DNA from 4 places in the Paenibacillus sp. JNU01 genome. Region 2 is predicted to be linked to each of the others. Evidence: riboswitches for the same ligand, from Rfam matches in the RefSeq annotation. Region 2 holds a riboswitch; each other region holds the start of a gene.
What was found. A riboswitch is a leader RNA that binds a small molecule or an ion and turns the genes downstream of it on or off. The one in region 2 is predicted to bind thiamine pyrophosphate.
Positions count from the first base shown of each region.

Region 1: it holds a riboswitch for thiamine pyrophosphate, as region 2 does, so the genes downstream of both, NLBNIHML_RS19710 (ABC transporter substrate-binding protein) here and thiC (phosphomethylpyrimidine synthase ThiC) in region 2, are expected to answer to the same signal.
Region 3: it holds a riboswitch for thiamine pyrophosphate, as region 2 does, so the genes downstream of both, NLBNIHML_RS21880 (ABC transporter ATP-binding protein) here and thiC (phosphomethylpyrimidine synthase ThiC) in region 2, are expected to answer to the same signal.
Region 4: it holds a riboswitch for thiamine pyrophosphate, as region 2 does, so the genes downstream of both, NLBNIHML_RS04785 (thiamine phosphate synthase) here and thiC (phosphomethylpyrimidine synthase ThiC) in region 2, are expected to answer to the same signal.

Region 1 is NZ_CP169723.1:4,498,509-4,506,573, forward strand. It holds gene NLBNIHML_RS19680 (TetR family transcriptional regulator) at 63-662, shown strand; gene nfsA (oxygen-insensitive NADPH nitroreductase) at 655-1,398, shown strand; gene NLBNIHML_RS19690 (TatD family hydrolase) at 1,531-2,337, opposite strand; gene NLBNIHML_RS19695 (ABC transporter ATP-binding protein) at 2,443-3,351, opposite strand; gene NLBNIHML_RS19700 (ABC transporter permease) at 3,391-4,149, opposite strand; gene NLBNIHML_RS19705 (thiamine-binding protein) at 4,149-4,439, opposite strand; gene NLBNIHML_RS19710 (ABC transporter substrate-binding protein) at 4,664-5,704, opposite strand; TPP riboswitch at 5,924-6,036, opposite strand; gene NLBNIHML_RS19715 (phospholipase D-like domain-containing protein) at 6,281-7,681, shown strand; gene NLBNIHML_RS19720 (DUF2798 domain-containing protein) at 7,822-8,065, shown strand, end outside.
Region 2 is NZ_CP169723.1:4,723,871-4,731,935, reverse strand. It holds gene NLBNIHML_RS20710 (hypothetical protein) at 1-405, shown strand, start outside; gene thiC (phosphomethylpyrimidine synthase ThiC) at 935-2,719, opposite strand; TPP riboswitch at 3,138-3,251, opposite strand; gene NLBNIHML_RS20700 (IclR family transcriptional regulator) at 3,399-4,142, opposite strand; gene NLBNIHML_RS20695 (alpha/beta hydrolase) at 4,502-5,527, shown strand; gene NLBNIHML_RS20690 (Fe-Mn family superoxide dismutase) at 5,682-6,962, shown strand; gene NLBNIHML_RS20685 (hypothetical protein) at 7,115-7,339, opposite strand; gene NLBNIHML_RS20680 (lipoate--protein ligase family protein) at 7,411-8,065, opposite strand, start outside.
Region 3 is NZ_CP169723.1:5,013,162-5,021,226, forward strand. It holds gene thiE (thiamine phosphate synthase) at 1-507, opposite strand, end outside; gene thiD (bifunctional hydroxymethylpyrimidine kinase/phosphomethylpyrimidine kinase) at 507-1,319, opposite strand; gene thiM (hydroxyethylthiazole kinase) at 1,316-2,128, opposite strand; gene NLBNIHML_RS21870 (ABC transporter substrate-binding protein) at 3,304-4,377, opposite strand; gene NLBNIHML_RS21875 (ABC transporter permease) at 4,557-5,360, opposite strand; gene NLBNIHML_RS21880 (ABC transporter ATP-binding protein) at 5,347-6,114, opposite strand; TPP riboswitch at 6,291-6,393, opposite strand; gene NLBNIHML_RS21885 (aspartate/glutamate racemase family protein) at 6,680-7,390, shown strand; gene NLBNIHML_RS21890 (radical SAM/SPASM domain-containing protein) at 7,509-8,065, shown strand, end outside.
Region 4 is NZ_CP169723.1:1,161,606-1,169,670, forward strand. It holds gene NLBNIHML_RS04765 (MoeB/ThiF family adenylyltransferase) at 1-1,045, opposite strand, end outside; gene NLBNIHML_RS04770 (thiazole synthase) at 1,042-1,809, opposite strand; gene thiS (sulfur carrier protein ThiS) at 1,812-2,015, opposite strand; gene thiO (glycine oxidase ThiO) at 2,012-3,247, opposite strand; gene NLBNIHML_RS04785 (thiamine phosphate synthase) at 3,262-3,957, opposite strand; TPP riboswitch at 4,151-4,260, opposite strand; gene NLBNIHML_RS04790 (ABC-F family ATP-binding cassette domain-containing protein) at 4,336-5,886, opposite strand; gene NLBNIHML_RS04795 (hypothetical protein) at 6,024-7,007, opposite strand; gene NLBNIHML_RS04800 (hypothetical protein) at 6,994-7,545, opposite strand; gene NLBNIHML_RS04805 (hypothetical protein) at 7,542-7,940, opposite strand; gene NLBNIHML_RS04810 (ABC transporter permease) at 7,957-8,065, opposite strand, start outside.

The DNA of each region.
Region 1 (8,065 bases), 230 kb from region 2:
CGCTGGCTGCTGTCCTTGAGCTAGAGCGAATGAGATGAACGGACAAGAGGGAGCGGGACGGAATGACGGAACCGGAGTTGGATATCAAAACGAGGATACTGCTTGCAGCCAAGAAGCTTTTTGCACAGCAGGGGTATGACGGGACGAGTGTTCGTCAAATCTGTGATGAGGCGGGTGCGAATGTGTCGCTGGTGTCATACCATTTTGGCGGCAAAGAAAAGGTGTTCGAGGCATTATTTGAACATTTCTTCCCCGATCATATGATGAACTCGTTGGCGGAAGAGTCCATGTCCTCGCCTGTGGAAGGTATCCGACGAATTATTGGTGAAGTTGTGAAGTTCACGATGACAGATCGAGAGATGAGCGATATTGTGCAGCTTGAAATTACACTGCGTACACATCGCACAGCTACCGTATTTCGTTTTCTGGACCCCGTCTGGACACGCGTGAGGGAACTGCTGCAAGAAGGAAAGGACCAGGGATTGTTCCAAATCGAGTCCGTATCTTATGCAATGCTTCAGGTTATGGGTGTGGCTTTGGCACACAAACGGGCCAAGAATTCACGATTTGGCTTTGATTATCAACATATGAATACAGACGAGCTCGCGGAGCAGACCATTGAGTTCGTACTTCGAGGATTGGGAGTGAATCGCCATGAATGAAACCATTGAGTTGATGATGAAACACCGCTCTGTACGAAAATTTAAGCCAGACCCGGTAAGTGATGAGCAGCTTGCAGCCATTGTATCGGCAGGGCAGATGGCTTCTTCTTCAAGCAGTGTACAAGCTTACACCGTGATTGCCGTGACTGAATCGGAGCAAAAAGCCAAGCTGGCTGAATTGGCAGGCAATCAGGCCTACGTCAATGAATGTCCCGTGTTTCTCGTGTGGTGTGCTGACCTATATCGGCTGAGTGATGCTGCGAAACGTCATCTTCCTGAGAAGGAATCGTATGCCGATTCGACCGAGAATTTCATGGTAGCCACGATTGATGCTGCTCTGGCTTCCCAGAATGCCGCTCTTGCAGCCGAATCTCTTGGCTTCGGAATTGTATATATCGGCGGGCTTCGTACTCGGATTGAAGAAGTCGCTGAGCTGTTGGGATTGCCGGAAGGGGTATATCCGGTGTACGGCATGTGTATTGGTGTTGCAGATCAGGAAACAGGAATTCGGCCACGCCTGCCATTGGAAGCCGTTCTGCATCATAATCGCTATAATGCCGAGCAGAGCCTCAAAGGTGTTGAGCAGTATGATGAGACTACAACTGCGTACATGAAAGAACGGACCAATGGAGAACGAACGACCCCATGGTCCGAACTGATGGCGAAGCGCCTGACTGAGCCGGCACGGTTGCAGGTGAGACCGTTCCTGGAAGGCAAAGGATTCCTGAAGCGTTAAGTTGAACGGAAGGTAAAAATTTTGTTCCACTTATATATATGTAAATTAGAAGTCAGTCGGGGAAAAGTCGACTGGCTTCTTTGTGTTGTGCTGGCAGGGCAAGCGAGTGCGCTTGCTTCTACCAGATTGTAATCAAGTTAAGCCATAGAAACGCTTTGTATTCTGATAAAAGAGACGGGCGGCCCGGTCGGTTCCCATGCCGGTGATCTCACTCCATGCTTGAATGACTTGTCTGGTCATTGCAGGGTGTGTCATTCGTCCCTGAAACGGCCCTTCGAAGGGCCAAGGGCCGTCGGTCTCGGCCATGACTTGTTCTGCTGGATATTGCCGGGCGAGTTCACGAATCTCATCTTCATAACGAATATCCGGCGTGAAAGAGATGAAATAACCGTTGTCTGCCATGCGTTTTACCGTTTCGCGGGACCCTTTGAACCAGTGGAAATGAGCACGTCGGAAATGATTTTGCTCCAGCAGATCACAGACGATATCCGCATCTTCGTATACAGCATGAAGGACAAGCGGTTTGTTGTGCTTTTTCGCGAGTTGGATGAAACGTTCAAGCAGCTCGATATACCCGCTCTGATCGAAGCGCTTTCCTGCTTGCTCAGCCTCCAGTCGATTGTAATAGGGAAGGCCGACTTCTCCGATAGCTGTGGCTTGTCCCATATGCTGCTCAATCCATTGGAAGAACAGGTCCATCTCTGCGGTGGATGGCAGTTCCTGTTCCGGATGGAAACCGAAGGCCGGATATATAGTGCGTGGATATTGATTAGCAAGCTCCAGATTGGCCTGGGCAGAAGCCAGATTCATGGATACCGCAATGACCGCTTCGACCTGCTGAGACGAAAATGATAGCAACATCTCACGTTGTTCGTCAGGGGTATACTGATCCAAATGAATATGAGCATCAATCAATGGTGCAAAAGCTTGAGAATGCACGAGGGAATTCCTCCTTGTGTTCCTATATATTTTATCTATGGTACGCAGAATTTCTTGTGTTGGATCACCCATTAAAGGAAAATAATAACTTTAAAACCCGCGCTATCAAGATAGGCGGGCTTTCTGCTGTTCTTCTCTCATCCACTGTGCAATTTGCCGTTTACGTTCAAGAAATGCCGATTCTTCCGTAATTTCTTCTCGTCTAGGGCGATCAAAAGGAACATGTACCTCATGCAACACCGTTGCAGGCCGGTTGGATAATACATAGACCCGATCCGCAAGCAGCAATGCCTCTTCGATATTATGAGTGATGAACAGCACCGAACGACGGTTCTGTTCCCAGATATCGAGCAGCCAGCGCTGCATGTCGCTACGTGTCAGTGCATCCAGTGCGCTGAAGGGTTCGTCCAGCAGCATCAACTCCTGCGGACTAAGCAGGGCGCGCAGGAATGCAGCGCGTTGCTGCATACCGCCCGACAGCATATGCGGGTATGCTTGCTCGAATCCGGCAAGACCCACGCTGCTTAACCATTTTCGAGCCTCTGCAAGTGCTTCGGCCCGGGGAGGAGTATCCATAGCTACTTCACCAGCAAGCAGTACATTTTCTTCAATGGTACGCCAAGGGAAAAGGGCAGGCTGTTGTGGCATATAACTGATTTTGCCACGTTGGCCCGTAACATTATGACCGTTCATGAGCACTTGCCCTTCCTGTGGCTTCAGCAGACCACCGATGATATGGAATAGGGTGCTTTTGCCACAGCCGGATGGCCCAACGATAGCGACAAACTCACCTTGCTTCACAGTCAGGGACAGGCCGTTCAACACCGGTAGCCTGCTCCGTCGTTCACGAAATGATGCATGAACATCCACGACGTCCAGTGCAGGTGGAACCGAAGCAGCAGTCGTATATGTCGGTAGCCCGGAATTAGTCGAGTAAATTTTTTCACCGTGCTTTGGTTCCAATGTGCGTGCTCCCCGTTCAGGCTGGACGTGTTCGTCCTGTTGCTGATTCATATGCTGATCACTTCCTAATATATAGACTTACATGCTTTGTTATCGCTTCTGTGGCCGCCAGCGCACGAGCAGCTTCTCCAGCAACGCGATGAGCAGGAAGAGCAGTAAGCTGAGCGCGACAATAATCATGATTGCCACGAATAAGCGATCTGTGCGATAAGCTGATTTTTGCAGCATCATATAATAACCAATGCCCTTGTCTGCACCAATCCATTCGGCAATGATGGCGCCCATCACGCTATAGGTAGCGGCGATTTTGATACCGGAGAATACTGATGGTAGTGCATGGGGAAGCTCCAGCTTCCAGAAGATATGACGACGTTTGGCACCAGCCATGCGCATATAGTTCATCATCGCTGCATCTGTACGGGTCAAGCCGTCCATGGCCGCCACCGCAACGGGGAAAAAGCAGACTAATATGATGGTAATTAGCTTGGGCAACAGCCCGAATCCGAACCAGATTAACAGGAGCGGTGCGAGCGCGATGGTCGGGATATTTTGACTAAGAATAAGTAAAGGATACAGGGCTGACTTGAGAAAAGGCACCAAATGCAGCACCATTGCAATCAGTAATCCAACCGCTGTGCCGGCCGCGAATCCGATCAGGGTTAACTGAATGGTTGCGGAGGCATGCATGCCCAGTCGCTCCGCTTGGGATGCCGCTTCGCGGGCGATATCGGACGGTGCGGGAAGCATCCATTTCTCGATGTGGAACAGGGATACAGCTCCCTGCCATAACGCTATAAAGAGAATAACCGCCACGAAGGGCGGCCATACACTTTTGAAATAGGCATTCATTAGCGGTACTTCTCCGTCAGGGTATCCATGCTGAAGCCAGTAGGGCTATGGGCGATTTTGATCTGGGAGATGATGCTTGGGCTGCCAGCCTCGACGAGTACTTCGTGCATTTTGCGGACAACCTCCAGCAGTTCCTCCAGTTCCCCTTCCATCGTGGTGTCGAGCGCGTTCACCTGATATTTCAGGCCAGATTGCTGAATAACTTCAATGGCGCGATCTACATAAGGATAAGAGTTCTCGCCATTTGGCGTTTTTGGAATAACCTGAATGCTAAGTAATGTGCTTGCCATGAGAGATCACGGCTCCTTTCGTGATATATAAAATGAACTAATGACGGTTACACTTGCCACTTCGATGACAGAATAACCTTCCAATCGCTGTTATCCCCAGATTTTTTTGATTTCCTTTCTCTAAAGGGAAAATCCGGTGATAAAGGCGACCGCTTCGCTTTTTCACGTTATTTCTGTCCTCTCCGTCCTCGTGTAAATATTAAGTTCGTTTTATATGAGATATTTTATTGGGGTAAAAACTCGTTTGTGTATGCCTTGCTCACGTCGACCTGTTCATCCAGCAGTTTTTTGCTAAACATCCAGTCGGTGTAGTTCTGCCACACTTCCTGTTTCTGTTCTCCCCAGCGCGGGGCGTCATCCGTGTACTTCGGACTCAGCCATTTCTGGCTTGCCAGTACTAATTCCTTGTCCAGATCCGGGACGGCCTTGATCAGAATATTCGCTGCGTCTTCGGGATGATCAATTGCGTATTGATATCCTTCTGAAGTGGCTTTCAGGAATGCTTTCACCAACTCAGGGTCGTTCTGAATGGTCTGCTCGTTCGTTACGAGAACAGGCGTGTAGTAATCCAGTGCATCTGAATAATCCTTCACATATAACATGTCGATCGGTTCTCCGCGTAGTTCAGCTTCAATCCCCGTCCAGGCGTAGAAGATCCATGCAAAATCAATATCCCGTTTCACTGCGGTGAAAAAGTCGGCGTCACCCATGTTAATGTTTTTCACTTTGGATACATCGGCGCCTTCGCCCTCCATAATGGATTGCATCACGGCTTCTTCCACTGGGGAACCCCAGCCGCCATAGGTTTTGCCTTCAAAATCTTTCGGTGACTTGATATTCCGATCCGCCGGAGCAGCGAACCCGGATGTATTATGCTGAATAACTGCTGCAATGGAGACAAGTGGAACACCCTGTGTGCGGGCTTGAGTTACACTCTCCTGATAACTTACGCCAAAAGGCACTTCATTCGATGCAACCATCGTATCTGCGCCACCGGCACCTGGTTGTACAATCTCCACGTTCAAGCCTTCGGCCTTGTAAAAACCTTGATCTACGGCCGCATACAGGCCGGTATGATTCGTATTCGGTGTCCAGTCGAGCACCACTTTAATATCCTTCAGGGCGGCAGTGTCACCTTCATTGCTGCTCTCCGTATTCGTGCTGCTGTTCTGTTCAGCCGGGGCAGCTTCTTTACCGCCACATGCGGCCACAGTCACCAGTAGTACACATAAGAGCAACAGTCCCATTGTTTTACGCCATTTCATCTGTGATTCTCTCCTTCGGTATGTCCGGCCAGTGGCACGGGTACTCCTTGGCTTCATATCCAAGCTTCTTGCATAAATCGACAGATTTATACCAGCTATGATCCGGATAACGTCACTTTTTTTAGCTCTCTGGCTATATAAAAGAACATTAAAAAAGCGCCCCGTAATCCGGGACGCGTGCAGGCGTTAGAGAGGTGGCGTTCAGCCATAGGGCTGTGCCATTTCGATATACTCCGATTCCTACGCTGGCATGATCCAGATCAGGTCTAAGGGTTAGTATCTTGGTGGGATACACTCTCAGCCGGCCAATTCCGACTCCCCTGGGAAACTATGAAGTTACGGGCATTACTAGGTGTAATTATAGGCCAGAGGCCCAGTCGTGTCCAGTCAGGAACTGGATGGGAACGGATTTAGGGTCATCGTCTACTTGCTTCTAAGCCGCTTCGGTGATTAGTTTTTGATCGTTTGGCCTTGAGCCGAGCAGCTTGATTCATTTAAACAACATAATTTAGAGACAAAAGGAGATAGTACTGCTATACCATTAAATACTTTTACATAAAAATGGGGGAGTACTGAATGATCCTTAAAACCATAATCGCAATGATTCTGTGTTATAGTGCCTACGTTTTTTTCACAGCCTACCTTTTATTTTTGGTTCCGTCTCCATCTGCTATCGAAAATACGGATATGCAAAAATCGTTAACAGAAGGAAGTACAACAGATCGCGTAATGCTCCTGGAGGACGGCTTTCAATCGGGACAGGTGAGAATCCAGACCATTCGAGAGGCAAAAACAAGCATCGACCTAGCCTATTACTCCATTCAAAAAGGAAAAACATCTCAGCTTTTTTTTGCTGCTTTATTCGATGCGGCTGATCGGGGGGTTCAAGTTCGAATCATTTTAGACGGGATTTTTCACAGCATGCGCGGAGAATTGCGTGATATTCCAGATGCCATTGCAGCTCATCCCAATGTCGAATTAAGATATTATGAACCACTCCACCTATTTATGCCATGGACATGGCATAATCGTCTGCATGACAAGATCCTTCTTGTCGACAACACATATGGAATCATTGGCGGCCAAAATATTGGTGATAAATATATGGCATTGCACCCCCCAAAAGACTATGTTTTTGATCGGGATGTCCTTGTTTACAATGCAAACGATAATACGAACAGCACGGTTGTTGAAATGAAACAATATCTAGATCAGTTATGGAACCATCCATTCACCAAACCAGAAAAACATGCAAAACGTCAGCATCATGCAAAAGGGTTAAAAGAGCTGGCTCAGCTGGCTGAGTTATATCAAAAAGCCCAGGCTCAGAGTGATCCTTTTGTGAAAGTGTTGCCAAAGGAATGGGTTCGAGGAGCTCTTCATTCCGACCACGTTGCTTTCATTCACAATCCAATTAAAAGGCTGTATAAAGACCCCATCATGTGGAGGACATTTGTTCATTTCGCCAATCAAGCAAAGTCGAAAGTGTACCTTCAGACGCCATATGCCATTCCTACCAAGAAAATGGAGAAAGCCGTACATCTGTCGATGAATCCAAAAGCAGAATGGGTCATGCTAACCAATTCAATCCAGCAGACCCCTAACCCTTTGGCTTTCGCGGGATACTTAAGCTCTAAGGAACGGTTGCTTGATACCAGTCTGGCCATATATGAATACGAAGGCCCTTATTCCATACACGGCAAATCATTTGTCATGGATGATTACCTCAGCATGGTTGGTTCGTATAATCTTGATCCCAGATCTGCCTTCCTCAATACCGAATCCGCTGTGGTCATTTCCGGTTCTGCATTCGCCGACCAACTAACAGAGGCTATGGATATCAAACGTGCACATAGTACACTTGCGGTTAAAGGTGAACATCCAGCAGAATCTACGAATCAGAAAGGCTCTGTGTTCAAACGAATAGCAATCACAGCGTTATCCAAATTGTCTTTTCTCTGGAAATTTATGTTGTAGAAAAAAACGTATTCTCTTGAGCTTAACTTTTTCTCCGGTTTATCAAAACTTGAAAATCAGATTTGTTCACGGAATGTTCACTTATGTGGTGGGGGTCATCATCTCTATAATTACGAAGGTAAACAGAGAGGATGAGAGAATTGCCAACGAGCAAGAAGGAACAAATTATTTTCGGCTTAATGATGTGTACAGGAATGGTCCTGGTGATGATGACTTTCAATCTGTGGCACACTGGGATACTGGGCAAGTTGTCCCCGCTTGAGATTCTGTTTCAATTCATATTGTGTTTTGTCATCGCTTTTCTGGTGGAGTCCTTCATTGTTGGCCCTGTAGCGAGAAAAATTGCATTTTCCTTACCTTTTGACAAGTCCAACAAGATCCTTG
Region 2 (8,065 bases):
GATCCGCTATTGCAGAAGTTGCGGCGAGTACCAGGAGATTACATCATAGCCTTCACCAACCCGGCAACCATTGAAGGAACGATGGCACGGGTGAATCAGGCGTTACAGTACAAGGATGAGAATGGGCAGCCACATGTTGCCAAGGCATCTCAGACGGAAGCTGTGTGTATCCCTGGGACGTTTGAGTTAATTATGCGTGGAGATCAGCAAGGGTATCTCGAAGCAGTACGTGAGGGATTACAGCAGATTGCTGAGCAGTATCCGGGTAAAACGGTAGTGGCAGCTCAACTGTCTATGGCTCCCGCTGCTGCACAGGTTACAGCAGACAGAGGCATTGCGATCCATAGTCCGCTGGCATTGCTTGCGGCATATTTGGAGAAGAATTTGGAAGTGGCTCGACAGTAGCGGCTGATTTGGAGTGACATATTACAATCACTAAAAATATGTGAAAAGCAGTATGTAGGCTCCTTTGCAAAATAAAAATGCTCTCGAACAAGAGCATTTCAAATGGTATAATCACTTTGTACAGCCAATTTGTGGTGGGAAATAGGCTTGCCTCCAGTGGGAGGTGATCCTATGAACTTCTCTTTTAACGACGTAATCGTGTTCGCGATGTTAATTATTGCGCTCCTGACATACATCGATCGTAAAAAGAAGTGACCCGCCACAGGTTGACGGCCTGACGGGTCACTTCATCTGAACTTGCTGCACTCGGAGGAATACCCACCGCAAATGCTGTGCAGGAGTAGCCATTGGCCTGGCTACTCTTATTGGTGTTTACTTACATTCATTTTATTAAACATCTGCTAGACAATCAACCATAATACTGATAAAAAGTATTAGGAAGCTGATCAATAAGAGAAAAATACGACATGATATCATTATTCTCACCTTCAAACGATGTCAGACTGCCAAGGTTAAGCTGTACCAGCGCCTAGGAGCGTGTCCGATACTCCTCAGCCTTTTCCTGCATGCCAGCTATCACAGCCTCATTCTCGGACAATCCTTTATCTGCCGCAAAGGCACGAATGTCCTGCGTAATGCGCATGCTGCAGAACTTCGGTCCGCACATGGAGCAGAAATGTGCCTCCTTAGCCCCTTCTGCCGGCAGCGTCTCATCATGGTAGGAAAGCGCCCGTTCCGGGTCGAGTGACAGGTTAAACTGATCCCGCCAGCGGAACTCGAAGCGTGCCTTGGACAATGCATCATCCCGGCGCTGAGCACGCGGATGGCCTTTCGCCAGATCAGCGGCATGGGCCGCGATCTTGTAGGCAATAACCCCTTCGCGCACATCATCCTTGTTAGGCAAGCCCAGATGTTCTTTTGGCGTGACGTAACAGAGCATGGACGTGCCAAACCAGCCAATCATAGCCGCACCAATGGCGGACGTAATGTGATCGTATCCCGGGGCAATATCGGTCGTCAGTGGCCCCAAAGTGTAGAAAGGTGCCTCTTGGCATATCTCCATCTGTAGATCCACATTCTCCTTGATCTTGTGCATCGGTACATGCCCCGGGCCCTCGATCATCACCTGCACATCATGTTTCCATGCGATCTGCGTCAGTTCCCCGAGCGTAGCCAGTTCCGCCATCTGAGCTTCGTCATTCGCATCGTAGATACTGCCTGGACGAAGTCCATCTCCCAGCGAAAACGCCACATCATACCTTTTCATAATCTCGCAGATTTCTTCGAAATGAGTGTATAAAAAATTCTCCTGATGATGCGCAAGGCACCATGCTGCCATAATGGACCCACCCCGGGATACAATACCTGTCATCCGCTTGGCGGTCATGGGGATATAACGCAGCAGCACACCTGCATGAATCGTAAAGTAGTCCACGCCCTGCTCTGCCTGCTCAATGAGCGTGTCTCGGTACAATTCCCAGGTCAGCGCTTCCGCTTCGCCATTCACCTTCTCCAGTGCCTGATACAGCGGCACCGTACCAATCGGTACAGGTGAATTACGGATGATCCATTCCCGTGTCGTATGAATGTTTTTGCCTGTAGACAGATCCATCACGGTATCCGATCCCCATCGTACCGCCCAAGTCATCTTCTCGACCTCTTCCTCGATGGAGGAAGATACGGCAGAGTTACCTATATTAGCATTGATCTTCACGTGAAAATGACGACCGATCAACATCGGCTCACTCTCTGGGTGATTGATGTTGGATGGCAGAATCGCCCGTCCACTCGCCAGCTCCTGCCGCACAAATTCCGGTTCCACCCCTTCACGGATAGCGGCATACTCCATTTCTGGTGTAATGACGCCCTGCCTTGCGTAGTGCATCTGGGTGACACAGCGCCCAGCCTGAGCACGCAGTGGTTGTCCCCGAAATCCAGGGTATTCCTCTGCCCCGGCTCTCCGCCCTCCGGGCTTTAGTCCGTTATCCTCGGGTTGAACGGCTCTGCCCTCATATGCTTCAATATCACCGCGTTCCATAATCCAATGATTTCGGAGCGCGGGTAATCCCTTCCGAATATCCATCTGGAATTTGGGATCAGTCATGGGGCCGCTCGTATCGTAGACACGTAGCGGTCCGTTATGCTCCACCCCTTGGGGAGTATTCGTGTCATGAAGGGCTATCTCACGCTCCGGTACAGCTATGTCCGGCCGTGAGCCCTGAATGTAGACTTTACGGCTACCCGGAAAGGGCTGAACCCGTCCGGCCGCTCCTGTTTCCTTTTCCACCTGCTGACCGTTATGTTCCTGTTCCATCGCTTGTTGTCCCGTTTGGTTTCCTGTACTCATGTTTGCTCGTCTCCTCCTCCGTGTTCGTTCACTTGGTTTGGTTGGCATCGTCATCAGCTCGCTTACGCACCTGTCCCAAATCATGCAGAGCGCAGAGAAGAAAGAGCGATCCTACACCAGACCAAGGGGGAGACATTATTCATGTACAGTTAACGACAGAACGGAGGTTACCACAGATCATAAATCTATAATGATTGCTCTCTCCAAGCCCACTTTTGCAGGTTATTGAAAAAACAGTCCATGGAATGTGTATTATCTCGCCCGTCCACTGTATATAAAAAAGCCGGCCCCCGAAGGAACCGACTTTAATGTCCATCACCAATAATGCTCCTGGTTGCAGCTCCATAACGGAGTCCTGCAAGAGTCACACATGTGGTGGTTGTGGTCATATCGCCGATTACTTCCCTACGCTGGTATGATCCAGATCAGGTGCAAAGGGTCCGGAATCTCATGCGATTCCGTCTCAGTCCGGACAATTCGGACTCCCCCAGTAACGTTAAAAGTTGCGGCATACATAAGCCGCTGTTCATATTCAATGAAGCTGACCCCGATGGGCCGTCCATTACAGAGTAGCGCAACCGGAACATAAAAACAACCTTTATATTCCAGAACACCAACCCAATTGGAGAAAAACCTTTCATCAATATCAGGATAACATGAGCCCCATCTGCGTAGCAGCTTCCTTTAGCACAGGTGCGTATTCGTGCAAAGTCTCCTGCGAAAGTCGGCTGACAGGCCCTGAGACCGAGAGAGCAGCTGCAATATTGCCTCGGCGATCCATAATCGGTACAGATACCGCTGCAGCTCCCGGCTCACGCTCCTCATAACTCGTCGCATATCCGTTATCCCGGATATCTCCCATTTGCGCCAAATACACCGCAGGGTCAATAAACACCGGCCATTCCGGCCCGTTCATCAGTTCCTCACGATCCTCATCCGTGGCAAACGCCATCAAGACTTTGCTGGATGCGCCAACAGACAGCGGAAGTCTAACACCAACGGGAGCAACTCGGCGAATCGCCTGATCACTTTGCACCGCCTGAATCCGAATCCGTTCACTGCCATCACGCAGGTACAGACTCACGGTCTCCCCCAATCGGTCTCTCAGTCGCTCCATCGCAGGCAGCAGCAGAATAGCGGGATCATCACTGCGGGACATATGAGCCGACAGCTCCCAGATTCGGATGCCTAGTCGATACTTCTCTGTTGCTGCATCGCGGATTACGAATCCTCGATCCTCCAGTGTAGCCATCAAGCGGTGCACTGTACTTTTGTGCAGGCCGATCTGGCTGGCAATCTCGGTGAGTCCCAGATCACTGCGTGTGGTAAAACATAATAATATATCCAGCGCCCGTTCCACAGCCCGGACGGTTAACTTGCGATCTTCCATGGCATAATGCCCTCCTCATGTTTCATCACATGAAACTTGGTTACATAAATTATATGAGAAACGGTCTCATCTGTAAACCAAAAAGAGCCAAAATTGAAATAGACCAACGTGTAAAATTTTCCTTTTTATAAGACTTAATCCCCTGTAATTTACACACTAAGGTAATGTTACCCATATATCTTAAGAACTATATAACAATTGCGTAACAAATGCCCTCAATCAATTGACTTTGACTATATTGGAACATACGATAAAGATATATTACATTAAGATATCGCTCTGAAGCAGGCTCTGAAATAAACGCAATTCTCTTTTCATGTCGTTGTTATCTTCAACTGAACTTCAAAGGAGGGGCATTCATGTATCCAACATCCCAGAGCGAAGCCCCGCTGCAAACAAAAGTGTCCGATCTGCCCTCTTCCCTATCACCGAGGCTGATTCGGTTCAAACATATTATCGTAGCGCTGCTGCTCTCCGTTGTATTTTTTCTATTGTTTTGTTTTATTGCACTGCATGGTTACATCGCATGGGTATTATCCAACCCGACTGTAGCGCCTGTCTTCTCCAATCCGATGCAGGCCAAGAATATGAAGTACGAAGACATCACGTTCCCGGCAGCAGATGGCAGCCGGACAATGCAAGGATGGTATATCCCTGCTGACAATGCCGCAAGCAAAACGATTATTTTCAGTCACGGCTATGGTGCCAATCGTGAAGAAACATGGGTACCCATGTATGACCTGGCACACTATGCCCATCAACTTGGCTTCAATGTGGTCATGTTCGATTATGGCTTCGCCTCACAGGTGAACAAAGCTGTAGCCACAGGTGGCAAGGCTGAGTCACAGCAATTGCTGGGTGCCATCCAGTTCGCCAAGCAGCGCGGTGCGCAGGAACTGGTAGTCTGGGGTTTCTCCATGGGTGCCGGTACGGCGCTTCAAACCGGACTGATTACACAGGAAGTGGATGCGATGATTCTGGACAGTACGTTCCTGCTTGAGCCGGATACGCTGTACCACAACATTCATAACCAGATCGATCTGCCGCGTCAGCCTACACTGGAGATCATGAAACTGTTGTTCCCTGTTCTGAATGGTACCGGATTGCAGCAGATTCCGTATCAGGAAGTGAAAAAGGAAGATTATCCGTTCCCGATTTTCTTCATTCATGGTACGGAAGATGAGAAGGCGCCTTACCCGATTGCAGAACAGCTCGCCGCCAACCAGACCAATCCGTACTCGGATGTATGGATCGTCCAGGATGCACACCATGAGTTGATCTTCCGGGAGCATCCAAAGGAATATCTGCGCCGTGTCTCGACTTTCCTGAGTCATGTAACGAAAACAAGCAGTGACGATGTTCAAAACACGAATAGTGGAGAATAATCAAACTTCAATCATTTCCCGTTGATTCTTGAGCCCCTCAGGGGCTCTTTTTTTTGCACTCATAGGACAACAGCCCGGCGGAATATACTCTTGGGACGCATGAAGCAACGGTCTACATATGCGATGAAATTCAACTGAAGGAGGCCCACCATATATGAACTGGGATGGATATGGTCACCTGCTGCCTCTGCGGACCTTGGAAGAAATCCGTTTCTGGAAAGAGCAGGAGAAAGAACATACACTCGTCATTCGTGCACTGGTGCCCGATCTGGAGCCCCCATACGTCAAGCTATTGGAGGAATGGGAGGCTACCTTTGCGAACACTGAGCGAGTAGCGAATCAGCTGTTAAAACAACTATTGCCCGCAACCCATCCGCCTGCTCCCTACATCGTTCGTTGTATCGATCAACTTGTGTCGGCTGCTCGGCAGCAATCGAGAGAGTTCATCAAACAGCTGTATGTTCTTCTGGAGCAAAGTGCTGCGGTGCAAGCTGTTCCGCTTGCCAAAGTACTTATTTTGCATTTGATCCGCGAATCAGAGTATTTTCTGGGCGTATTGGATACGCTTGGCCAACCTGGCATCTTGCGAGAAACAAATTTGGAGCCGTCACTTTTTCTGGAAAATGCACTGCATACGTCAGGCTCAGCAACCACCCATCGCCAAGCTTCAGAAGCTCCAATTTCTCAAGAGGGGAATGTAAACGCACCTGCTACTTCAGCGCAGATTCAATCCACAACCGTTCAATCACCTTCTACCGAAACAACACAAGCCACGCCCAGCACTACTGCACCTCCCGTAAAAGAAAAGCCGGTTCCCATTGGAGGGCACACACTACCCCCTCTTCCCTATGCGTACAATGCGCTGGAGCCACATATTGATGAACTAACGATGCGTATCCATCACGACAAACACCATCAATCTTATGTGGACGGACTAAATGTAGCAGAGAAGAAGCTGGCAGAATCGCGAAAAAAGAATAATTTTGAACTCATCAAGCATTGGGAACGTGAACTCGCCTTCAACGGGGCAGGCCACTACCTGCATACGATCTTCTGGACAATTATGAATCCTGCTGGCGGCGGTAAACCTTCCGGTATGCTCGCAGAGCAGATCAAGCGGGATTTCGGAAGTTATGAAGCGTTCAAGAATCAATTCACGGAAGCTGCGAACAAAGTGGAAGGCAGTGGCTGGGCGATGCTTGTCTGGAGCCCGAGAGCACATCGTCTGGAGATTTTGCAGGCGGAAAAACACCAGAACCTGTCCCAGTCCGATATCGTTCCACTCCTGCCGCTGGATGTGTGGGAACATGCCTATTATCTGAAACACCAGAATGAACGCAAAAAGTATATCGAGGATTGGTGGAATGTCGTCTACTGGCCGGCTGTTGCTGAGCGTTACGAAACAGCACGCAAGTTGTTGTGGCCGCCTTATTAAGCTTGAGCTTAGTTAGATGGAATGAAAAGAGATATCTCCAGCCGAATGACTGCAAGATATCTCTTTTTGGTGTAGACAAAAAAGCAAGCCTCTTGTAATAGAGACTTGCTTATATTTTGAGAGACTTTCTATTTCAAAATGCTTATGCTCACTTAAGAAGCACAGCCCTCGCACGCTACATAGTTGTCGCCAACCTGTTTGCTAATAGCGATCAGGTCGCCCAGCTTGATATCTGCCTCATCGGTAAACTCCAGATCGGCGATACGAGCAACGATCAGTGCAGCAGCCTCTTCCTTGCTTGTTGCCATTTGGCTGAACTCAGACTTTTCGCCTGTAGATACAACCTCATATAAGTACGTATATCTCAACGTCTCCATCCTAACACTCTCCTTCCGAAATCACATCATATCATCTCTATTACCCAATTCCAAGTCCGATTATCAAGAACTCAGTCATAGCGCAGCTTCATCTGCTCAGCTGTCAGACGCACTTCTTCATAGCCAACGCTAAGCACTTTGCTAGCTTCCGCCTGTGGATAGCGATCACGCAGAGTTCGTACCAATGAGGCGGTATAGGCTGCGGCAGAAGGGACACCTGCCAACTCCTTCAGACTGGCCATCGTGCCCGGCTGAACATCAGGATATCCTTCACTGGCTCCGCCTGATGCATGTTGATAGAATTGACGCACGTCTGCTGCCAGTTGATCTCCCTGCCCCTCCACGATGATAAAAGCAGTAATAATATACGCCTTTGCCTGTCTGCGCTGGGCAATACCACAGAATTTCAGCCCACCTACACTGACATCATAATCCCCCGGGCAAAAAGCACCCTGGACCTCACCTGTTTGCGCATGGTTTGACCATGGCGTTAGCGACTCAGCAATAATTGACGCCATCTCCCGAAAATCATCATGGATATTGATCGCATGTCCGGGATTAGGCAGAATCAATGACACGTTAACTACCCCTGGATTCAGAGGTACGGCCGCTCCACCGGAAGGTCGAACACAGACTGCTGTCCCTTGGCTTCTTATCCGTTCCATCGCTTCTACAGCCCGTGGCAACCTGCGGTCACGCAGACCGGCTACAAAGGCATCTGGATGT
Region 3 (8,065 bases), 290 kb from region 2:
AACTGCGATGCCTGCGGCGCGCAGTTCCGCCACCCCTGCGGGGCCCAGCACAGCGTGGGCATCCGCTTTGGAGCGCGTCGGGTACATGGGCCCGACGCCAAGGTAGTCGGCGCCCGCCTGCACAGCACGGCGCGCCTCACCCACAGCGTGGGCGGATACGCCAAGCATCCGCCCAGCGCCAATGCGGGCGCGTACCAGCGCCGCGTCCGCATCATCCTGGCCGACATGCACGCCGTCGGCCTCCACCGCTACAGCCAGCTCCACATCATCGTTCACGATGAACGGGACCTCGTGCTGGCTGCACACCTCGCGAAGCCGCATCGCAAGCGTCATGCGAGCTTCGCCGATCAGGGCGCCAGTTCCCTTTTCGCGGAACTGGAACAGCGTAATGCCGCCAGCAATGGCTTGGCGTAGCACCTCGACGGGGTCTTGCGTCGTATTTACGCTGCCCATGACCAAATACACCTGCATCGCACGTTGTACCGCTTCTGCATCCCAAGGGCGCATCACTGCTCACCCCGCTGTCTGCGCTGATACGCAAAATGATTTGTTGGCCCATGTCCGGCCCCAATCCCCAGCTCGTCTTCAATGGCTGCCTGAATGAATGCTCTCGCGGTCGTTACGGCAGCCAGAACAGGTGAACCCTTGGCTAACTCTGCGGTGATCGCAGCAGAGTACGTGCATCCCGTTCCGTGTGTATGACGTGTTACCACACGAACATTCTCCAGATAATGAAAAGACTGCCCATCGTAGACTACATCCACGATCATGCCACTTCCTTCATCATGACCACCTTTGACCAAAGCATACGTCGAGCCCATCTGTACAATCCGTCTCGCGGCTTCTTCCCGCTGACTAAGATTCGTGATGGACATTCCGGTAAGCAGTTCGGCTTCCGGAATATTAGGTGTTGTGATCAGGGCATGGGGCAACAGCTCTGTAACCAGCGCCTGTACAGCTTCCTGCTGGAGCAGGGGGGCGCCGCCTTTGGCGACCATCACGGGATCGATGACCAGATTAGACCAATCATATTGCTGCCACTTCTCAGCGACGAGTCGAATAATCTCGGCACTATATAACATGCCGGTCTTCACCGCAGTTGGCTGAAAGTCTTCTCCGGTTGAGTCCAACTGCTGGGCAATGCCATCGTAAGGGATGGGGAAGACTCCTTGTACACCTGTTGTATTTTGTGCAGCAATAGCGGTGATAACCGTCATGCCGTATACGCCAAGCTCCTGAAATGTTTTCAGATCAGCCTGAATTCCTGCACCGCCCCCGTTATCGGAGCCTGCAATGGTTAGGGCTTGAGGAATGCTCATACCACACCTCCACGGATCAGACGAATCTGTGCGCGTTCTGCCAAAAGGTCAGGTGTTACTTGTGCCAGTTGATTCAAGAATTCAATCTGGAAGCTGCCCGGCCCCTGATGAGCCGTCTTCTCTGCCGCCAGTTCAGCCGCTACGCCATAAAAAGCGAGTGCTTCAACAACACTGCCTGGAAGATCGTCTTCGGATTCCGCTATGGCTGTAAAAGCGCCAATCACCGAACTTAGCAGACAGCCAGCACCTGTGACCTGAGTGAGCATGGCATGTCCATTACTCGTGAGGAATGTGGCTTGTCCATCGGTAATGATATCTTCTTTACCGGTAATGACCACGACACAGCCAAGTTTATGCGCTGCCCGCTCCGCTATGCCGATCCGGTCACCCTCACCTGATCCCGCGTCCACACCTTTGATACTCCAGCTCTCACCGATGACATTGGCAACCTCCGCCACATTGCCGCGCAGTACCGTGAGGCGAAGCTCACGAACGAGCATCTGAACGGTTTCTGTACGATAGGCGGTTGCGCCTGCGCCGACGGGATCTAGCACCACAGGCACATGATGCGCATTAGCCGATTGGCCTGCCAGACGGATGGCCTGAACGATTTTATCATCGAGTGTGCCAATGTTGAGCACCACGGCTCCTGACATCTTGGCAACATCAGCGACCTCTTCATGAGCATAGGCCATAAATGGGGATGCACCAAGTGCAAGCAAACCATTGGCTGTAAAGGGAGCAACGACAAGGTTGGTGATATTGTGTACCAGCGGATTTTGCGTACGAACACGTTTCAGATAAGACATATAATTTCCTCCTTGTTTGGAAGTAACGCCACCGGCAGAAGCCTGATATGCAGAGTCACTCAACAGAATAATAGGATATGAGTCTCCGTGTTGAGCAGGGCGAATAGTGTAAAGACACCGAGAGACGTTACAGCGGTAAAAGCAGATGTAAAAGATAAATCCAATTCATAATGCAATAAAGATGGATTAATGTAACTGGATATGGAAGAACAAACGATCAATATCTAGCCTTGATTGAAACAGCTAAAAGGTAGAGCCACATAAAAATGTAATTCGCAAAAAATAGTAATAATACAAAAACGCGACAGTACAACAACGCAATATACAGAAAGTGAACCCAGGGTAAGTCTCCTAATTCAGGCAAGCGGTATAGTGAAGGAATTGGCGTTCAAATAGAGTCTTGAAACCCAAACCCAAACCCAAACCCAAACCCAAACCCAAACCAAGCTGGTAGCTCTTTTGGCGAATTCCTTCTGCAGGTTCAGACGGTGTTTCTAAAGAACCCAGGACATCTTATTTGGCTGTCAAATCCTACTTTTGAAATGTAAGGAACGTCAGACACGTTATTTCCCTGATTCCTTGATTAAAACGATGCAAACGGCTGTTTATTCTAATATTGCGTGTCTCAGATTCCTTAGATTTCTGAGACTGCTTTAAATCCTCGAATAAGACGTCTCAGATTCGTTAGCGCTCGCCGCATGCTCTACTCCGAACACATTAGGGCGCGATTCAGCTCATGGTAGATTTGAAGATGTGCGCTAATGTACATGACCAAATGCATAGCACCAAGCCGCCCAAACGTATACAAGGTACTCGATCGCATACCATGTCATCCAAACGTATACAAGGTACTCGATCGCATACCATGTCATCCAAACGTATACATGGTACTTGATCGCATACCATGTCATCCAAACGCATACAAGGTACTCGATCGCATATCATGCCATCCAAATGCATTTCAAGGTACTCAATTGCACATCAAGTCACGTAGAATTACTAAAGATTATGATTCTCCACTCCTTGCTCCAGCCAGTTCCATTATGGAAACCTTTTACATTCGCAAACCTTGTTGCCCCTAACGCCACGTCCTTGCTAACTTTCTATTCATTCCTCTTACTTGCGGATCCATTTCTTTTAGTCATATTCCCTTCATTCTCGTGGCTTTTCTTTACTTACTCTCCTTGCAGATTTATAAACGCATCCTCGGCTTTCACCGATTCAGGAATCATTTCAGTTGCAACGAGCCATGCACGTACATTCTCCCACGACTCCATTTCCTGCCGACCAAACGGTTGACCTTCTTCATTCATGAGCGGCAGTAGAATAGCCAGGCTTTTGGTTTCGATCTCCGGGTCAAGCGGAGATGTTTCATTCTCATGAGCAAGCAGAATATTCAAGGCTTCTTCTGAATGCTCCGTGACATATTTCTGTCCTTCCTGGATCGCTTTGACGAACCGGGTAAGTTGTTCTTTTTTGGCTTCCATACCAGCTTCACTTGCGGTCAGGACCAATTCATAATAATCAGGCACGCCATAGTCGACAGGGTTAATCGATTTCATGGCATGGCCTTCTTTCTCCAAAATCAATTGTTCATGGTTAATAAAACCACCCATAATCGCGTCCGCCTGTCCGGAAGCCAGGGAAGGAATCAGATCGAATCCAACGTCGACCAGATTCATGTTGTCTGGGTTGCCACCATCTTGGCTGATCATCGTCCGTACCATCGCGTCATACAGCGGAATCGAAGAATAGCCAACCGTCTTTCCTTCAAGGTCTTTGGGTGAACGCACGTTGCCATTCGCTTCGGTCAACAGATGTACGAGCGGGTGGCGAACAACAGCAGCAATGGAACGTACAGGAATGTTCTCACTACGCGCGAGCAAGATCTGAGGCTGATAGCTTAGAGCCAGATCGATTTTACCGGCAGCAACCAGTTTGAGTGAATCATTGGTATCCGCAGGCATCTGAATGTCGACATCGAGACCTTGGTCTGCAAAGTATCCTTTTTCCTGAGCTACATAGATGAAGGAATGTACTGCATTGGGGTACCAGTCGAGCATGATGGACAGTTTATCTTTGGTGTCTGATGCTGGTTCTGTCACAGGCGAGTTTGCTTGCTGTGCATTGGTTTCCGATTCTGTTGTTGGCGTGTTTTTGCCAGCACCCGTGTTGCCACATCCGCTAACGATCAGCAACAGGCTTATGAGCATAATGGGAAGCAGGGAGTATATACCTTTGTTAGTCATAAATGAAGTTCCTCATTTCATCGTTTGGGTTTGTAGACAATGGACAGCAGTATGTTAACGGACAAGATGACAAAGTACTGATTGAAGTTAGCTGCTGAAATGGTGCATAAGTTATGTTGTGTAGAGCGTAATTCTTGTAGTAACATCTAAAATCTAAATTCTCTCTACGTTTTATCCAGCTATTTTTTCGCTTCATGGCGCCGAGTGCCAAACCGTTTCTCCAGCCAGGCAATCAGTACAAACAAAACGATCCCGAGCAGGGATAACAGCACAATAGCGGCGAACATCGCGTCCGTGTTCATGTTGCTGGACATGCGGCGGCTGAAGTATCCGAGACCTTTACTGCCACCGAGCCATTCGCCTATCGTTGCACCAACCACGCAGTACACCACAGACATCTTTAGCCCCGAGAAGAAGGCGGGAAGTGCCAGTGGAACCTGGAGTTTGCGAAAAATATCCCACGTGCTGGCTCCCATGGTGAGCAGTAGTTCACGCTGCTCTGGATCGCCTTGGCGAAGTCCATCGTAGGTACTCACCACAATGGGAAAGAAGGCGATCAGGAACACAACCGCAACTTTGCTCCACAGCGTGTAGCCAAACCATAGGATGAAGACGGGGGACAGGGCAATCAACGGGATCGTCTGACTGATTACGATGAAGGGATATAACGCTTTTTCAATCGACCGATTCATATGCATACCAGTTGCAAGTGCAATTCCGGCACCAATGGACAAGCCAAAACCAACAACAACCTCCATCAAGGTAGCAGGCAGATGTGTAGCCAGCAGGAGGTGACGATGCTCATACAGGGAGTTGGCAATCGCCGTTGGGGCTGGAATGATGAAGGAGGGCACCCATCCCATACGCACAATCCACTCCCAGAAGACAAGCAGCAAGAGCAGGAGCCAAAGAAACAGACCATAACGGTCAAGCCAACGCCTTACGTTATTCTTCATGCAGTTTCCCAAGTTATCCTCTCGCATGCAATTGTTCCTCCAGTCGTCGTCTCATCTGAAGGAGCGCCGGTTCGTAGATCATGTCCGAATGTCTTGGACGTGGCAAAGGTACCGTCAAATCTTGTAGCGGTTGGTCTTGGCTCCCCGGAGTTAACAGGATAATCCGATCACTGAGTAGCAGGGCCTCTTCAATATCATGCGTAATGAACAACACGGTTTTGCCCAGATCTTCCCACAGCTCCAGTAGCCAGCGATGCATCTCGCGTTTGGTTAAGGCATCGAGTGCGCCGAATGGTTCATCCAGCAGCATGAGTTGGCCACCTGTCAACAAAGTACGAAGCAGCGCGACACGTTGGCGCATGCCACCCGACAGCTCGTCCGGGTAAGCATGCGCGTAGCCGGATAAGCCAAATCTGTCGAGCCCTGCCATAATGTCTGCGCGAATTTTTCCCTTATCCTGTCGCCTTGGAGCAAGTTCAGCGGGGAGCATGCAATTCTCCATGACGGTTCGCCAGGATAACAGGAGGTCCTTTTGCGGCATGTAGGCCACCTGCCCCAGTCGCTTTCCTTCAGGGACCCAAGGAATTTCAATGGTTCCGTGGGTTGGCTCAAGCAGGCCTGCCAGCAGCTTGAAAAGGGTGCTTTTACCGGAGCCGCTGGAGCCGATGAGCGAGACGAATTCGCCGTTGGCAACACGCATCGACACATTGGAGAGCACGGGGGAATCCCTTTTTCCCGGGAAAGCGTAGCTCATGTTGTGAATGGTTATGTTATTATCCATCTCGTTCTGTTCCCCCTTGTTATTCCAAATTCAACTTCAAACTGCGGGATCTTTCATTACACCTGCTGATCTGCCCGCAGAACGCGAAAAAGACCCACCCATTTCCGGAGAAATGAGTGGGTCTGTAAGTTCAATTCACATTAAAATTCATCATCAACATGAAAAAATCCGCTTACTGAAAGGCCGCTCCACTTCCCTCCGCTGGTATGATCCAGATCAGGTTCAAAGGGTCCGAATCATTCGATTCGTCTCAGCCGTAAGGCTCCCCTAGTGCATTGTTCAAGATATGCAGTTATGTGTTCAGCATATATCACATGCAAGTGGAATGTAAAGGGGGCGCTCAGAAAGAATGTGAGTACTGATCTGAAAATGGTTCCGTTCGGATTATTAGGATTGCACAGCCAGATTATTCGGGCAGACGCATTAATCCGTTGCCGGAATTGCTCCAGTTTCCTCAACTCCTCTTACTGTGGCAGGTTTATTTAATGAAATAGATACGATACAATATCTACTGAATTTCTATACACTGCTTTCGGGATGTAATCAATGGAAGGGGAAGTGTACTATGAGAACGATTGGTCTTATTGGTGGAATGAGCTGGGAGTCATCGTTAGAATATTATCGAATTATTAATGAAGAAGTGAAAAATAAATTGGGAGGATTGCATTCAGCCAAGTGCATTTTATATAGCGTGAATTTTGAAGAGGTCGAGCGTTATCAAGCTGAAGGTGATTGGGAAAGCGCTGGTGAATTATTAGGGAATGCTGCTCAGTCTTTGGAAAAGGCAGGAGCAGAAATGATTGTAATTTGTACAAATACGATGCATAAAGTGATTAAACATATTGAAGAAAAAGTGACACTACCCATCGTACATATTGCTGATGCAACAGCAAATCAAATTCATAAGTCCCATATAAGTACGGTTGGTTTACTCGGCACCAAATATACGATGGAACAAGACTTTTATAAAAAACGAATTGAATTTAATGGTATTAAGGTTTTGATACCGAATGAAGAGGATAGAAAAGTTGTCAATAAAATAATATACGAGGAATTATGTTTAGGGAAAATTGAGCCCTTATCAAGGGATTATTATAAAAAGGTGATCCAAAGGCTGGTTGATGATGGAGCTGAGGGAATCATATTAGGTTGCACCGAAATTGGATTATTAGTAAAAGTAGAGGATTCAGAAGTTCCATTATTTGATACAACACATATTCATGCGATTGAATCTGTTCATTTGGCACTAGCCAAATCATTTGACTCAACCCGATAAACCCGTTCTCTGATTTACCTTGGCTCATGAACTCGATATAATAGGGATGGGCCGTACAGGCCGGATCACAAAATGCAGGTGGGATTGTTCTCCCTCCTAGGCAGAATGGGGACCCAAGTTGAAAACGTTCAAAAAAGTATATATTGAGATCACGAGTATCTGCAATCTGGCTTGCAGCTTCTGTCCGCAGACGCAGCGTGCCAAAGGATTCATTGACCCTGAAGTCTTCAACAATATACTGGAACAAGTTAAACCACATACCAATCATATTTATCTACATGTCAAAGGCGAACCCTTGTTGCATCCCAAAATAGATCTTCTGCTAGATTCCGCACACGAGAAGGGACTCAAGGTGAATATTACAACGAATGGTACACTGCTGCCCAAGACTCAGCATAAATTGCTTGGTAAACCGGCGCTGCGTCAGATGAACTTCTCCCTGCACAGCTTCGATGGGCACGAAGGTTCAACAGATCGTGACGGATACCTGCGTCATATTTTGTCCTTTGTACACGAGGCCGTTAAGCACAATGTCATCATTTCATTCCGACTGTGGAATCTGACGCAGGATAACTTCACGAATGCTCAGATGAATCGAAATCGGGAGACCCTTGAAGTGCTGGAACGTGAATTCAATCTGGACTTCCGCATTGAGGAAAAAGTGGTTCCAGGCAG
Region 4 (8,065 bases), 3.3 Mb from region 2:
AACGATGAACGAGAGTACGCGCTTCAGCTGTATCTTTTGTTCCGTGCACGAGAACACGTCCATCCTGGAATACGACCATTCTATGAGCTCCTGTTGTAAAAGAAACCAGAAACGGATTGGATTCCACTTTTCCTTCTTCAAGTCTGCTCAAGCGATCCGCCGTTTGTTGAAGATTCAAATTCATGCGCCGTGCAGGGCGGATCTGAACGGTATCCCTTCCACACAACACATCGGTTTTTTCCAGATTGGACGCAGAAAGATATGGATACGTTGCCGAAGCACCGCATGAAGGACAGTCTTGCTTTTTCGCACCATCCACATTGATGGATATGTATTCGTTCCTCCACACGTCAAATGACAACAACTTGCGTCTCAATGCATTCTCATTGCCACTAAGCAGCTTCATCGCTTCTGCTGTCTGATTCGCCGTTACCATTTGTACCGCTTGTGGAATGATGCCAGACGTATCACAGGTATCTCCACCCAGGGGGACTTCACCCAGCAAACAATTTAAACATGGCGTCTCTCCAGGCATAAACGTATAGGTGATGCCGTAACTCCCCACGCATCCACCATAAATCCAGGGAATACGATGCTTTTGTGCCATATCATTGATGAGTAGTCGGGTATCAAAATTATCCGTTGCATCCATGATCAAGTCTGCATGCTGAATGAGTTCTTCCAGTTCATCTACCCTGACATCCAATACCTTTCCTTCCACATGAACCGTGGAATTAATGGCAGATAAACGTTTTTTCGCAGCCATCGCTTTCGGCATCCGTTCAATTGCGTCCTGCTCTACATATAATTGTTGCCGCTGCAAATTACTCCACTCCACATAATCACGATCCACGATCGTTATGTGCCCGACGCCTGAACGCACTAACGTTTCGGCAATTCCTGTTCCGAGTGCGCCAGCGCCTACAATTAAAACTCTGCTGTCCTTTAATCTGTCCTGGCCTTCCTTGCCAAGTGGCGCATACCTTTCCTGTCTGGAATACCGGTCGGCCTGCTCGGAGGAAATTGATTGTTGTTGATCTATCATGTATGAACCATTCCTTCCACCGGACTACTGGCCGCTGCATAACGCTTCACAGGAATCATGCCTGCCTCATATGCCAGTCTACCTGCCTCTACACCCATTCGCATCGCTCTAGCCATATTCACCGGATTTCCTGATCCGGATACTGCTGTATTCAACAATACACCATCTGCACCAAGTTCCATGGCATAAGCAGCATCTTTTGGAGAGCGCAACCCTGCATCCACAATCACAGGCACAACGGCCTGCTCAATGATGATCTCAAGATTATAGGGATTAATGATGCCTCTACCTGCTCCGATGGGAGAAGCGCCAGGCATTACGGCATGTACGCCAAGCAATTGCAGCCTTTTGGCCAGAATGACATCATCTGAAATATAAGGCAATACGGTGAAGCCCTTTTCAAGCAAAATTTCGCAAGCCTTGTACGTTTCAATCGGATCTGGGAGCAATGTCTTTCCATCTCCGATGACTTCGACTTTTATCATATCACAAAGTCCCGAAGCCCGCGCAAGCTCGGCGATCCGCACTGCCTCTTCCGCAGTGGAAGCCCCGGCGGTATTCGGAAGAAGCGTGTATTTATCCAGATCCAATGTATCCAGGAAATGCTTCTGGTTACGTTCCTCCAGATTCAGACGACGAACAGCAAAGGTTAAAACTTCCGTTCCAGAAGCATCCACAGCCTGACTCTGCACTTCAAAATCCGAAAACTTGCCTGTTCCGAGCAATAATCTGGACTCAAACGTATATTTACCAATGTTCAACATCATCAACCGCCTCCTACAAAATGTACAATCTCGATTCGATCGCCTTCTCTTAATGCCGTTGACTCGTGATACTCACGCGTTAAGATATGCCTGTTCAGCTCGACAACTACAGTCTTGACTTGCAGGTCAAACGATTGGAGCAGTTTATCCACACGATTTAATCTGTCTTCAATCTCCATCCGTTGTCCATTAACAATGATATTCACTGCACCACTCCCTTTCTGTTCAAACGCTCTGGATTCAGCACTTCAATTCCGAGTTCTTCTGAGCTTTTGCCAGTGATTAACTCCGCGATAAGCCTGCCTGTTATCGCACTTAGCAAAATACCATTACGGTAATGCCCAAAGGCAGCGAACAGTCCAGGTATACTCTTGCATGCACCTATATAAGGCAGCCCATCTGGCGTTGCCGGTCTTACACCTGCCCACGCTCGCTTAAATTGCGCTTCTTTCATCCCGGGTACCCAGTGGGTAGCCGCTGTTAGCAGCTTCTGAACACCCTGTACAGAAACATTCAAATCCGTTCTGCCCGGCAGACTGGTTGCCCCGAGCCAAACTTCGCCATTGGCTTTGGGAACAATATAGACATCCTCTGCATAAACCGTTCTGTCAGGTCTGTACCCTGCATGTTCATCTGAGAACTGAACGGCAGCTATTTCTCCTTTTACCGACCACACAGGTAAGCTCAGATTCACATGTCTCATCAATGCTTCACTCTGTAATCCAGCCGCTATAACGACATGTTTGCACGTTATCTCACCGATCGATGTGGTGATCCCCTGCACGCCGTGTTCGTTTGCTTGTACACGTATACCCTGTATGTCCTCTATAAACCGAGCTCCCATGGCTTGAGCAGATTCCGCATATGCCCTAGTTAGATGGACAGGAAGGATTTCACTCTCGTATGGTCTGTAGTAGGCTCCGTATGTATCTCTGTTAAGCCACGATGCCTCCTGTTGCACAACCGAACGATCCCACCACACCTCATCAGCAGACAAACCGGATTTTCGATTGTTCTTATAGCGGTTTAATTCACTGTATGATCGAAAAGGGGTCAAGAATCCATGGCGTTGCAGGCCGATATCTACCCCACTGAGGGTACCCATTATCCCTTGTTGCTCAATAAGTAACTGTCTACTCTGCCTGGCAAGCTTAGCCATCAAAGGATGAGCAAAATCCTCACTATCTGGCGCAAGCATTCCAGCCGCTGCGCAAGAAGTGCCTCCCGCAATCGCGGAACGCTCCAGCAACAAAACATCCTGTCCACGGGAAGCAAGCTCATACGCAATGGCACAACCAACGACACCTCCGCCTACAATAATCGTTTCTGCATGAATCTTATCCGGATTATCAGTTACACTTTTGCTTCTTGATTCCGTTTCAGAGTTCAGTTGATGACTGAAATGATTCCTGTTCTGACCCGTTACGATCTCATTCATCCTCTCATCTCCTTTCACCGGCTTAGACTTCCTGTAGCAACGATAGCCTGCCTTAGTGATGCAGCTGCCCGATCCGGGGAATCGCTCGACCATACATTTGAGATCACGGCGACTCCCTGTGCCCCTGTAGTGCGAATCGCTTGGATATTTCCCGGCTCTATGCCTCCGATCGCGATGACAGGAATGGAGACACCTCTGCATACTTCATCAAGAGCATATAATCCTCTTGGTTCTAGATCTGGCTTGCTATTGGTCGCGAAGACATGCCCAAAGAAAAGGTAATCAGCTCCCTGTTCTTCAGCGATTTTTGCCTCATCGATGGAATGAACAGATACACCCAGACGAAGTCGCTGCATTTTGCTTATGACAGCAGGGTTGTATTTACGTATCGCATCTTGCCCCCAATGAACACCGCCATAGAGATCATTCTGTGAAGGCAGTTCTGAACCATTGATAACGATGCGACAAGATGGAATATTAACATTACGCAGACTTTCAGCCCAGCCGATCTTGTCTTGCCATGTAAGTTGTTTCTCTCGTATGTGAATATAGTCCACCCATGGCCAAACGTCCTTGGCTGCTTTTACAAAAGATGCTCGATTTCCTGCACCCGTAGATACAACATGCAATTCAAATGATTCGTCAACATGCTCATGAAAAATTGCGGTACCCTCCCTCTCCTTCCATGCGTGAATGCTATGAAAACACAAAAAAAGCCACTCCCGTAGGGGAGTGGCTGCGTATGAATTATAGGATCAGATCACTGACTGATGCATACAGTTTATTTCGTGCAGTACAGCTATAGATCTATAGCCATAACGTTATACACGCAACTGCATGTTTCAATTCGCTAAGCAGACGGTTGAAATCTTTTCGAGTTGCCGTTTGCTCACGTCATTCACTGAAACGCGCTCGCCACTTCCCTACGCTGGTATGATCCAGATCAGGTGCAAAGGGTCCGGAATCGCATTCTTCCATCTCAGCCGCATCGTGCGGCCCCCCTAGTGTTCATATGAAGTTGTAGCCTATGTTACCATAGACGGATTTTTTTGTCACCGTCATTTCTGTTAAACATGGTCTCAAATCATCTAGTTTTTCTCAGACCATTCTTCGACATTCCATGTTTTGGTGACCCAACCCTCGTAAAAATCAGGTTCATGAGATACCAGTAGCACCGTTCCCTTAAATTCTTGCAAGGCACGTTGCAACTCCGCTTTGGCTGTGACATCCAGATGGTTTGTCGGCTCATCAAATAAAATCCAGTTGCTTTCGCGCATCAGGAGTTTGCATAAACGAACCTTGGCTTGTTCTCCACCACTCAGCATGTTGAGCGGACGAGTAATGTGCTCATTCTTTAATCCGCAGCGAGCGAGATGACCCCGGACCTCATTCTGAGTCAAATGTGAAAACTCATTCCAGACATCCTCGATCGGCGTGATATTTCCAGCACGAACCTCCTGCTCAAAATAGGCCGTTTCGAGATAATCTCCCAAAAAGGTCTTTCCACTCAGTGGAGATATTTTCCCGAGGATGGTTTTCAGCAGTGTCGATTTACCCACACCATTACAGCCTACAATGGCAATTTTCTCACCACGTTCAATCGTCATCGTCATTTTGGGCAGCAAAGGATAGGTATATCCAATTTCAAAATCAATGCCCTCAAAGACCGTTTTGCTACTCGCGCGGGCATCCTTGAATTTAAACGTTGGTTTAGCCGCTTCATCTGGGCGATCAATACGTTCAATCTTGTCCAGCTGTTTCTCGCGGCTCTTCGCACGACCTGAAGTTGAAGCCCGCGCCTTATTACGCTGAATGAAATCTTCCTGTTTCTTGATGTACTCTTGCTGTTTCTCGTATGCATCAATATGCTGGGCTTTATTCATATCAGCCATCTCCAGGAACTTGTTATAGTTCGCTGCATATCTCGTTAATTTGGCAAATTCCAAATGATAAATGACATTTACGACTTCATTCATGAATTCCGTGTCATGGGAAATTAAGAGGAATGCATGCGGGTAGTCCTTTAGGTAACGCGACAGCCATTCAATGTGCTCTACATCCAGATAGTTGGTTGGCTCATCCAGTAACAGAGCTGTAGGTTTTTCGAGCAGAAGCTTGGCAAGCAGCACCTTGGTGCGCTGTCCACCACTTAGAGCTGCGACATCTCGATCAAGACCAATTGCAGACAAACCAAGACCATTGGCCATCTCTTCAACTTTTACGTCAATCAGATAAAAGTCGCCCTGTTCCAGTTGTTCCTGAATATCGCCCATCTCTTCCAGCAACTGCTCCAGCTTATCTGGATCTGCATCTGCCATCTGGTCCGTAATATTCATCATTTCTTTTTCCAATTCAAGCAACGGAAGGAAAGCATCCTTAAGCACATCACGAATCGTTTTGCCTGGCGTAAGCTTTGTGTGCTGATCCAGATATCCATAACGGACCTTAGGTGTCCATTCCACTTTTCCACTGTCTTTAAGCAATTTACCGGTAAGGATGTTCATTAATGTGGATTTACCAACACCATTGGCACCAACAAGTCCTACACGCTCTCCGGCGAGTAAACGAAACGATACATTTTTAAATAACGTGCGATCTCCAAAATTGTGACTCACGTTCTCTACTGACAATAAACTCATAAGATGAGGTTGCTCCTATCTATTAGACATTACTTTTATTATGGTTCCGAACCCCTATTCTAGCACAGGTCTCGTCTTTTCTGAAAGTAATGTAAACAGTTCAGGAACTCCTTCCAAGATTTTGTCATGTACGCAAGCTAACGATTAGAGCAGTTATATTCGAAATAGCCTTGTGCAGCTGCTTGTCTTCCGTCTGTGAACACCTCTTCGGCACGGTAACCATTACCACATGTGGAGGGATAGTAGTACTTGATACCCGTTAAAGGATCTACTCCACCTACGATGGCCGTTTTCTTCACAAGTCTGCCTCCACCAATCGCATAATTGTTGATCTTCTGGTCACCAACACCTATACCTTGGATAAAGGCCATAATTCCTGTATCGTTGATGGAGTTGTACCAATCTTCCTGTGCTATCAGGGGCATCGTAAATGTATAGGATACACCGTTCTTTCTGGCAAACTCATTATGGCGATTAATCACATCAGCAAGATCATCCTGCACAGAAGTCACAATCCGGCTTCGTCGAACTTGTTCAAATACGCTGCTATCTTGAAGTAAAGGAATCTGTGTGGTTGAAACCAGTTCTTTTTGAAAGCCCTCCACCCATCTCCCTGCGCTTGCGTCGTAGGCATAGACATAGTCGTCCAATGTAAAGTTAATACTGTTACCGTATGAATCTGAATATGTATAAGGTTTCTTGGGACTCCATACTTGCCTGAAAGAATCTTCCCGGTTACCTGTCAACTCTGTTTCTGTGGACATCATATAATAGCCATCGTAATCCAGAATAACCACGGCAGGAATGTAATTAAACATGTTTCGAATAGCTGCGGGATCATCCTGAATCCCCATATTCAAAGCCATCGTCTGAGTAAACGTCAACAAGGCAAGCTCCTTATCCGCTTTAACAAACTTGGTTGAATCATAACCTGCTTCATCACTTTGTTTCTCATTTTGATGCATAACTGCACCTGCATCCATCACTGCGGTTTGAAGTGCAGATCTGTATCGATGTCCAAGAAAGTTAGCCTCTTCGGCATCTTGGGTATGGAGTGAGATGATCCAGAAGAGCGGGAAGAAGATCAGCACGAATACTATGGATAGCTCAGTAATCTTCATTGAGGACCATACCTCCGTAGGTTACAAATACCGCTGAGGCCTGAGCCGTACCACTAAGCCATTCACGAATGAGCATGGAAGGTGTACGGTTTGTATTTTGGAGCGTCACGGTAAAAAAATCTCCTGTTGTCAACGTGTATCTTCGACCAGGATCATCAGCCGGAATCACACTTGAGGTAGGGAATAGTCTCTCTCGAATCTGAGCTGCATAATATCCATCCTGTACAACCTCGTACGTCCCAGTAAAACTATTAATGTTCAACGGGTCCGTATAATGAGGTACATATTTCTTATGTAAATGTTCCATCGACACCTCATACACATTGCCCGTCTGGGCCAGTTGCTCCTCAAACTCAGCCAACATTCGAGGTGAAATATACCCTTTCGTGCGGACTGCATCGACAAAACGTGTTACATTCTGTATAGCCGTCATACGTGCTATATCATCCTGCCGATCGGCTGTTTCAGCAGCTGGATACACATAGAGCAGAAGAACTGCGAGCAATACGGCAAGCAACTTGGATGCAGCATTAATCAATTCACACTGGCCTCCTTCCAAAAAACAATCTTGAGCAGTTCTCCAGTTTCATTTCGTATCAACTCTGGTCTGTAGGTAGCATCGAGCTGGACAGGAATAGTCGCTGTTTTGCTGACTAGTGTATCGATTACATATGAAGTCCCGTCTACCTCCACAGGCACGCCTGTGCCTGTCATCTGTCTTACGGTATGTAACACTTCCGCACCACTATACTGAGATGGTTTGGTGGTATGCAATGTTGTTGTCAGACGACCTTCCATGCCGACTGCTGTCCGTACTCTATCGTTCAATGAAGCTGATAAAATCTTAACATTCTGTTGCCCGTACAGGCAGGCTGTCACAAACAGGACAACCGCCGTACAAAACAACATAAGATGCTGGGTATTCTGGGACATGTTAAACCAACTCCTGTCAGGATTGCTGGAAGATTAGCCCTCTTACCACGTTGGAGCGGTCTTTTATAATAATGGCTTTGAATTTACCACTTGGATTGACATATTGATTGTCCTTTTCACTCATG